2 regions of the Bradyrhizobium erythrophlei genome follow, and region 1 is predicted to be linked to the other one. Evidence: predicted binding sites of a transcription regulator. Region 1 holds the regulator's gene; the other holds the start of a gene.

Region 1 (4,419 bases):
TGGTTCGCGCGCTCTGCGTCGGCGCCGCCGTCTTCGGCGTCACCTGGCTCGCGCTGATCCTGTTCACGCTGTTCTTCAACGGCCTCAAGGGCCTCAACCTCGAACTCTTCACCCAGAACACGCCGCCGCCGGGATCGAACGAAGGCGGTCTTTTGAACGCGATCACCGGCTCCATCATCATGACCGTGATCGGCGTCGGCCTCGGCGCGCCGCTTGGCCTGTTCGCCGGAACCTATCTCGCCGAATACGGCCGCAACGACCGTCTCACCTCGGTGATCCGTTTCATCAACGACATCCTGTTGAGCGCGCCATCGATCATCATCGGCCTGTTCATCTATGGCGCGATCGTGGTGCCGATGGGCGGCTTCTCGGCGCTCGCAGGTTCGCTGGCGCTTGCGGTGATCGTGATCCCGGTGGTGCTGCGCACCACCGAGGACATGTTGCTGCTCGTTCCCAACCCACTTCGTGAGGCGGCGTCCGCGCTGGGCCTGCCGCGTTCGTTCGTGATCCGGCGGATCGCCTATCGTGCGGCGCGCTCCGGCCTGATCACGGGCGTGCTGCTGGCAACCGCGCGCGTCGCCGGCGAGACCGCGCCGCTGCTGTTCACCGCGCTCTCCAACCAGTTCTTCAGCCTGAACCTGACCAAGACGATGGCGAACCTGCCGGTGACGATCAACAATTTCGTGCAGAGCCCCTACGCCTACTGGAAGCAGTTGGCCTGGAGCGGGGCCCTCATCATCACGCTGACCGTACTTGCTCTCAACATTGGCGCGCGCATTCTTGGCGCCGAGAGGACCGCAAAATGACCGATCTTTCCGCTTCCGTGAGTGTTCCCGCGACACCGGTGCCGACTGTGGTCGGCCATGCTTCGGGCCATGCCGAGCCGCCGGCCAAGGTGACCGCGCGCGGCCTGAATTTCTACTACGGCGAACACCACGCGCTGAAGAACATCAACATTACGCTCGGCACCAACCGCGTCACCGCGTTCATCGGCCCGTCCGGCTGCGGCAAGTCGACCTTGCTGCGGATTTTCAACCGGATGTACGACCTCTATCCGGGACAGCGCGCCACCGGCCAGTTGATGCTCGACCAGACCAACATTCTCGATCCCAAGCTTGATCTCAATTTGCTGCGGGCGCGGGTCGGCATGGTGTTCCAGAAGCCGACGCCGTTTCCGATGACGATCTACGAGAACATCGCCTTCGGTATCCGCCTGTACGAGAAGATCTCGCGGTCCGAAATGGACGACCGGGTCGAAAGGGCGCTGCGCGGCGGCGCGCTGTGGAACGAGGTGAAGGACAAGCTCAATGCTTCGGGCCTGAGCCTGTCCGGCGGCCAGCAGCAGCGGCTTTGCATCGCCCGCACCGTGGCGGTGCGTCCCGAGGTGATCCTGTTCGACGAGCCGTGCTCGGCGCTCGACCCGATCTCGACCGCGAAAGTCGAGGAACTGATCCAGGAACTCGCCGAAAATTACACGATCGCCATTGTTACCCACAACATGCAGCAGGCGGCCCGCGTCTCCGACAAAACAGCCTTCATGTATTTGGGCGAATTGATCGAGTTCGACGAAACCAACAAGATTTTCACCTCGCCGAACGACCGGCGAACCCAGGACTACATCACCGGCCGGTTCGGCTAGGGAATAAGATCAGGCCCGGCGTGGTTCGGGCATGATCGAAGGAGAGCAGGATGGCCTCTGAACATACCGCCAAGGCGTTCGACAGCGACCTTCAGGAATTGACGCGGCTGGTGGCCGAAATGGGCGGTCTTGCCGAGCGCATGATCGTGGATGCCGTCGATGCGCTGATCCGCCGCGATGTCGCGGTCGGCCGCCGCGTGGTCGAGACCGACGCCGAGATCGACAACTTGCAGCGTCTGATCGAAGAGCGCGCGGTGCTGACAATTGCCCGGCGTCAGCCGATGGCGGTGGATTTGCGCGAGATCGTTGGCGCGATGCGGGTTGCGATCGATCTCGAACGGATCGGCGACCTTGCCAAGAACATGGGCAAGCGGGTCGCGGCGCTGGAAAGCGATTTCCAGCCCTTGAAGCTGATCCGCGGGCTCGAGCACATGACCGACCTTGTGCAATCGCAGGTGAAGTCGGTGCTGGATGCCTACGCGGCGCACGATCTGCCGGCGGCCATGACCGTCTGGAAGAACGACGAGGAAGTCGACGCGATCTGTACTTCGCTGTTTCGCGAGTTGCTCACCTACATGATGGAAGACCCGCGCAACATCAGCTTCTGTATTCATCTGATGTTCTGCGCCAAGAACATTGAACGGATCGGCGACCATGCCACCAACATCGCCGAGACCGTGTTTTACATGATCGAGGGCCAGCAAATTCTCGACAAACGACCGAAAGGTGACATGACGACCTTTGCTACAACCGTGCCCGGAACCTGATCTTTGCTGTCCGGGGCAATCGCACCTAGCTCACATTTCAAAGACGAAAGAAGGCTAAGCACATGAGCGCACGCATTCTGGTGGTGGAAGACGAGGAAGCGTTGACAACGCTGTTGCGCTATAACCTCGACGCCGAAGGATATGACGTCGAAACGGTCGGACGGGGCGACGACGCCGATACCCGCCTGAAGGAGCGGGTTCCCGATCTGATCGTGCTGGACTGGATGCTGCCGGGACTCTCCGGCATCGAATTATGCCGCCGCTTGCGGGCCCGGCCCGAAACCAAACAGCTTCCGATCATCATGCTGACCGCGCGCGGCGAGGAAAGCGAACGGGTGAGGGGACTTGCGACCGGCGCCGACGATTACATCGTCAAGCCGTTCTCGGTTCCGGAATTGCTGGCGCGGGTTCGTGGTCTGTTGCGCCGTGCAAGCCCGGAGCGTCTCGCCACCGTGCTCACCTATGGCGATATCGAATTGGATCGCGAGAAGCGCCGTGTCGCCCGCTCCGGCCGTCCGGTCGATCTCGGGCCGACCGAATACCGGTTGCTCGAATTCTTCCTGGAGCATCCGGGCCGCGTGTTCTCACGCGAGCAACTGCTCGACAGCGTCTGGGGCCGCGACATCTATATCGACGAGCGCACGGTCGACGTGCATATCGGCCGCCTGCGCAAGCTGCTCAATCCGGGCCGCGAGCAGGACCCGATCCGCACCGTGCGCGGCGCGGGCTACGCGCTCGACGATCGCTTCGCGAAGGTCGAATAAGCCTTTCGCGGAGTATGACCCGGTCATAAAAAAGAGCGCGCCCAAGGCGCGCTCTTTTCGCGTTCGATGAAGCTTGCAATTACCGCGTCGTCTTCGGCGCTTGACGACGCCGGTCGCCGGTCGGCTGATAGGCGATGCGCGAATGATGCGCGCAATAGGGCAGGCTGTTCAGCGCTTTGCCGCCGCAGAAGAAGAACTCCGGGCTCGAGGGATCGCCGACCGGCCAGTGACAGGTGGCCTCGTTCAATTCAAGCAGCGACAGCCGCTGGCTCATCGGCACCACATTGTCATAGGCGATCGGATCCGGCTCGAGTTCGACCTCGAAAGCATGCGCGAGCGCCGTGTTGCCGCGCGACACCGGACGCGAGACCCGCATCATATGTTGCGCGGGGCGCGCCTTGCGCGGGCGCGGTGCGGCCGAAGAGGGGCTCTTGGCGCGTCCGGAAAGCCCAAGCCGGTGCACTTTGCCGATTACCGCATTCCGCGTCACATTTCCGAGTTCGGCGGCGATCTGGCTCGCCGAGAGGCCCGCTTCCCAGAGCTTCTTCAGTTGTTCGACGCGATCGTCAGACCATGTCAATACCGTCATCGCACTCTTTCCTTCGCGTCGCGCCGGCCTGTTGCGGGCAGCGCTGCGGTGCCAATCGTCTCAAAAATCCCTTCCGGCAGAATCCCTTAGCCCTCGCCGGGCGCGAAATGAGCGCGCCCGAACGTTACTCAACTACTGACGACTTAGAGGAGCCGAACCTACCGCACGAGATGTCGTATCCGACGTCTGAGACGCTACAATATGGCGTGACTCCGGCGCAAGAGTCGACGCAAGTGCGTCCACATGTTCCACCGTTTTTAACGATTGTGTTGCGCGCCGGAGACCGCAGTTTTACGGGCAATCCGTTGACACAGTTCGCGGCAGGCCTAAAATACCTGCCACGTGCCGCCCCGAAAAGGCGGCACGTTCCGTTTCGACCGCTGGTCGCCACTCTGATCGTCCACGTCTGGCCGTAACTTGCGACCGCGCCAATGCGCGCAAAGAACGGCCACCTCTAACGCAAGTGTAGCCATGAACAAGAGCGCGACGTCGCATCTGCTTCCGGTATTCGCCAGGGTCGATCTCGCCTTCGAGCGCGGCGAGGGCTGTTGGCTATACGCAACCAACGGCGAGCGCTATCTCGATTTCACCTCGGGCGTCGCGGTGAACGCGCTCGGACACGCGCACCCGCACCTGGTCGCCGCGTTGCAGGAGCAGGCG
Region 2 (4,419 bases), 2.5 Mb from region 1:
TGTTGCCTTGCTTGGCGAGCCACTTGAAGACCGGCAACACCGGCAGCCGCGCGAGATCGATCCCCACACCCAACTGTTTCGGCAGCACACGCGGGATATTGTCGGTGAATCCGCCGCCAGTGATATGCGCAAGCGCCTTGACCGCGCCGGTCTCGCGGATCGCGCGCAGACAGGAACGAACATAAAGCTTGGTCGGGGCCAGCAATGCGCCGCCCAGCGTCATGACCGGCGAAAACGGCGCCGGCGCGTCGAGTGCGAGGCCCGAGGCTTCGACAATCCTTCGCACCAGGGAAAAGCCGTTGGAGTGGACGCCCGACGAGGCGAGGCCGATCACGGCGTCGCCGGCGCGAATATCCGCACGCGGCAACAGCGTGCCGCGCTCGGCGGCGCCGACCGCAAATCCCGCAAGGTCGTAGTCGCCATCCTTGTAGAGGCCGGGCATTTCGGCGGTCTCGCCGCCGATCAGCGCGCAGCCGGACTCGCGGCAGCCTTCGGCGATACCGGCCACGATGGCGGCGGTCGCCTCGGGCTCGAGCTTGCCGCAGGCAAAATAATCGAGAAAGAAAAGCGGCTCGGCGCCCTGCACCACGAGGTCGTTGACCGACATCGCCACGAGGTCGATCCCGATCCCGCCATGCAGTCCAGTGTCGATGGCGATCTTGACCTTGGTGCCGACCCCGTCGGTGGCGGCCACCAGAACCGGGTCCTTGAAGCCGGCCGCCTTCAGATCGAACAGCCCGCCGAAACCACCGATTTCGGCCTCGGTACCAGGGCGCGCCGTGGCGCGGACCATCGGCTTGATCAGGTCGACCAGGCGGTTGCCTGCATCGATATCGACGCCCGAATCCGCGTAAGTGAGCCCGTTCTTGCGCTCGCCCATGACCTGTTCCAAATGCCGTTGCTGCGGCCTTTTGCCTGCGTCGGCGACTTGCCGGCTGGTTACGTCGGATTTCGCCTATGTGCAATGGTGACAGGCGCTTACTATGTAGACAACAGCCGGTCCGCCCCGCAAAAAGGGGATAACTTTGGAGAAAAGGGCTGAGAGTCAGGAAACGACCGAGTTGAGTATTCCCAACATCATTACGCTGGCGCGCATCATCCTCGTGCCGGTCATTATCTGGGCGATTGCCTCCAACGAGATGGAGATTGCGTTTGCGATCTTCGTGATCGCGGGCGTCAGTGACGCCGTAGACGGGTTTCTGGCGAAGCGCTTCAACATGGCGAGCGAACTGGGCGCCCTGCTCGATCCGCTCGCCGACAAGGCACTTCTGGTCTCGATTTATGTGGCTCTCGGCATCTGGGGCGCGATGCCGCGCTGGATCGTCATCCTCGTCGTCTCCCGCGACATCATGATCGTGTCGGCCGTGATCGTGTCATGGCTGTTCGACAAGCCGGTCGAGATGAAGCCGCTGATGGTTTCCAAGCTCAATACCGCAGCCCAGGTCGCGCTCGCGGCATTGATCCTCGCCTCGCTCGGTTTCGGTTTCAAACCGATGCCCTATGATGCCGTGCTGATGGGATTGGTAACCGTCTTTACTTTGGTTTCCGTATCGCTCTATCTCGTCGAATGGATACGGCATATGAGCACGATCGAGGCAAACTAGACCCGATCGTTCGTGTATAATGCGGCGAGCTATCCGCATTCGCATGCGAACTTCGAAATCGGAGCTCTAGTGGCAGGCCGCGTCCACCCCCGTCAGCTGGCATTTGCGCTTCCGCATGCCGAAAGCCTGACGCGAGATAACTTTCTCGAAGGACCGGCCAACGCGGCCGGGCTGGCTCTGATCGACAGCTGGCCCGACTGGCCGAACCGCGTGATGTTTCTGTCCGGCCCCGAAGGATCCGGCAAAAGTCATCTAGCCGCGATCTGGGCCGAAGAGTCCGGCGCGCGCTCGACCTCGGCGCACGCTTTGACATCTGACGAAGTCCCCGGCGCGCTGGCGACGGGTGCGCTCGTGATCGAGGATTTGAAATCCGCCGATCTCGACGAGCGCGCGCTGTTCCATCTGCTGAACCTGGCCCGCGAAGACGGCGCATTTGTCCTGATGACGGCGCGCGAGCCGCCGACAGAAGTGGAGCTTCGCGATCTGCGGTCGCGGTTACGCGCAATACCGACAGTGCAGCTGCTGCCGCCCGACGATCACCTATTTCGCGCCTTGATCGTGAAGTTCTGCGCCGATCGCCAACTCGTCGTCGATGAGGCCGTGGTCAGTTACCTCACCACCCGCCTGGAGCGCTCCTATGCCGCCGTGCGGCAGGCCGTGGAGCTGCTGGACGCCGAAGCCCTCCGGCTGGGCCGGCCGGTTACCCGGGCGCTGGCGGCCGAATTGCTGCGCAGTAACACCTGATCACGGGCGAGCCTGCCATCTTGACGGAACTGACGGCGGGAACATCAATGTCATTGAAACGTCACCGCGAAATCCCATGCTTGATGCTATCGCCTCGCGGCTTGACATGAAATGGATCAAAACTTCATGGAATCCGCACAAGCCATTGCTACAAAAGAAGAAAATATAGACACCGGCCTTCCCGCAATCAGTGCCCTTCCCGAGCGCTTCATTAACCGGGAACTTTCCTGGCTGCATTTCAATCGCCGTGTGCTGGAGGAATCGGTCAATCCGAGCCACCCCGCCCTGGAGCGGGTCCGGTTCCTGTCGATTTCGGCGAATAACCTTGATGAGTTCTTCATGGTCCGCGTCGCCGGTCTCAAGGCGCAGGTGCGTGAAGGCATCACCGAGCGCAGCCCTGACGGGCTGACGCCCGCCGAGCAGCTGGTGCGGATCAACGAGACGGTCTCCGGGCTCGCGAAAGACCAGCAGGCGATCTGGCGTGACCTGCACAAGATTCTCGCCGATGTCGGTATCGTGCTCGTCGAAGGCCGCGACGTCACCAAATCCGAGCGCACCTGGATCGAGGATCATTTCCTCCACAATATTTTCCCGCTGCTGACGCCGCTGGCGATCGACCCTGCCCACCCCTTCCCGTTCATTCCGAGCCTCGGCTTTACCGTTGCGCTTCAGTTGGCGCGGACTGCCGACGGCAAGGCGATGAATGCGCTCATCCGCATGCCCGGCAAGATCGATCGCTTCATCCGGCTGCCCGCAGGCAAGGATGGCACCGTGCGGCTGATCACGCTTGAACAGGCTACGGGCCTGTTCATCGGCCGGCTATTTCCCGGTTACACCGTCAAGGGCCAGGGCGCATTCCGCATCATCCGCGACTCCGAACTCGAAATCGAGGAAGAAGCCGAAGACCTCGTTCGCCTGTTCGAGACCGCGCTGAAGCGGCGGCGCCGCGGATCGGTGATCCATCTCGAAATGGAAGCCAAGATGCCGGAAGAGCTGCGCGCCTTCGTGCAGCGCGCGCTTTCGACCGCCGACGACGAAGTGCTCCTCGTCGACGGCGTGCTCGCCATGAACGAGCTGTCGCAATTGACACGGCTCGATCGGCCCGACCTCGAATTCACCCCTTACGTGCCGCGCTATCCCGAACGCGTGCGCGACCACGGCGGCGACATCTTTGCCGCCATCCGGCAGAAAGACCTGATCGTCCACCATCCGTACGAATCCTTCGACGTCGTCGTCCAGTTCCTGCAACAGGCCGCGCGCGATCCCGACGTCGTCGCCATCAAGCAGACCCTCTATCGCACCTCGAACAACTCGCCGATCGTGCGGGCGCTGGCGGAAGCCGCCGAAGCCGGAAAATCGGTCACCGCGCTTATCGAACTCAAGGCGCGCTTCGACGAAGAGGCCAATATCCGCTGGGCGCGCGATCTCGAACGCGCCGGCGTGCAGGTCGTCTACGGATTTATCGAGCTCAAGACCCACGCCAAGCTGTCGATGGTCGTCCGGCGCGAAGGCGGAAACCTCACCACCTACGTCCACACCGGTACCGGCAACTACCATCCGGTAACTGCGCGCATCTACACCGACCTCTCCTACTTCACGTCGGATCCGATCATCGGACGCGACGCCGCACGGGTGTTCAACTACATCACCGGCTACGCCGAGCCGAGCGATATCGAGAAGATGGCGGTGTCGCCGCTCACCCTGCGCAAGCGGATGATCGAGCACATTCGCGGCGAAACCAATTTTGCCAAGCACGGCAAGCCCGCGGCGATCTGGCTGAAAATGAATTCGCTGGTCGACCCCGACATCATCGATGCGCTTTACGAGGCTTCGCAGGCCGGCGTTTCGATTGAGCTTGTGGTGCGCGGCATCTGCTGCCTGCGTCCTGGCATTCCCGGCCTTTCGGAGAACATTCGCGTCAAATCAATCATCGGCCGCTTCCTCGAGCACGGCCGAATCTACTGCTTCGGGATGGGCCAGGGCCTGCCGGGCGCAAAAGCGGCTGTGTATATCTCCTCTGCCGACATGATGCCGCGCAACCTCGACCGCCGCGTCGAGATCCTGTGTCCAT

What was found. The regulator PhoB, encoded in region 1, activates phosphate uptake and scavenging genes when phosphate is short. The targets are predictions, from matches to a motif close to TGTCATNNANCTGTCAT.
Region 2: a site for PhoB is predicted at 2,397-2,413, ahead of BUA38_RS35100 (RNA degradosome polyphosphate kinase). Genes of this name have one in related genera too.

The regions. Positions count from the first base shown of each region.
Region 1 is NZ_LT670849.1:2,301,514-2,305,932, reverse strand. It holds gene pstA (phosphate ABC transporter permease PstA) at 1-806, shown strand, start outside; gene pstB (phosphate ABC transporter ATP-binding protein PstB) at 803-1,639, shown strand; gene phoU (phosphate signaling complex protein PhoU) at 1,690-2,406, shown strand; gene phoB (phosphate regulon transcriptional regulator PhoB) at 2,469-3,170, shown strand; gene BUA38_RS10815 (GcrA family cell cycle regulator) at 3,250-3,759, opposite strand; gene BUA38_RS10810 (aspartate aminotransferase family protein) at 4,231-4,419, shown strand, end outside.
Region 2 is NZ_LT670849.1:7,294,597-7,299,015, forward strand. It holds gene purM (phosphoribosylformylglycinamidine cyclo-ligase) at 1-880, opposite strand, end outside; gene BUA38_RS35090 (CDP-alcohol phosphatidyltransferase family protein) at 1,062-1,604, shown strand; gene BUA38_RS35095 (DnaA ATPase domain-containing protein) at 1,674-2,348, shown strand; gene BUA38_RS35100 (RNA degradosome polyphosphate kinase) at 2,475-4,419, shown strand, end outside.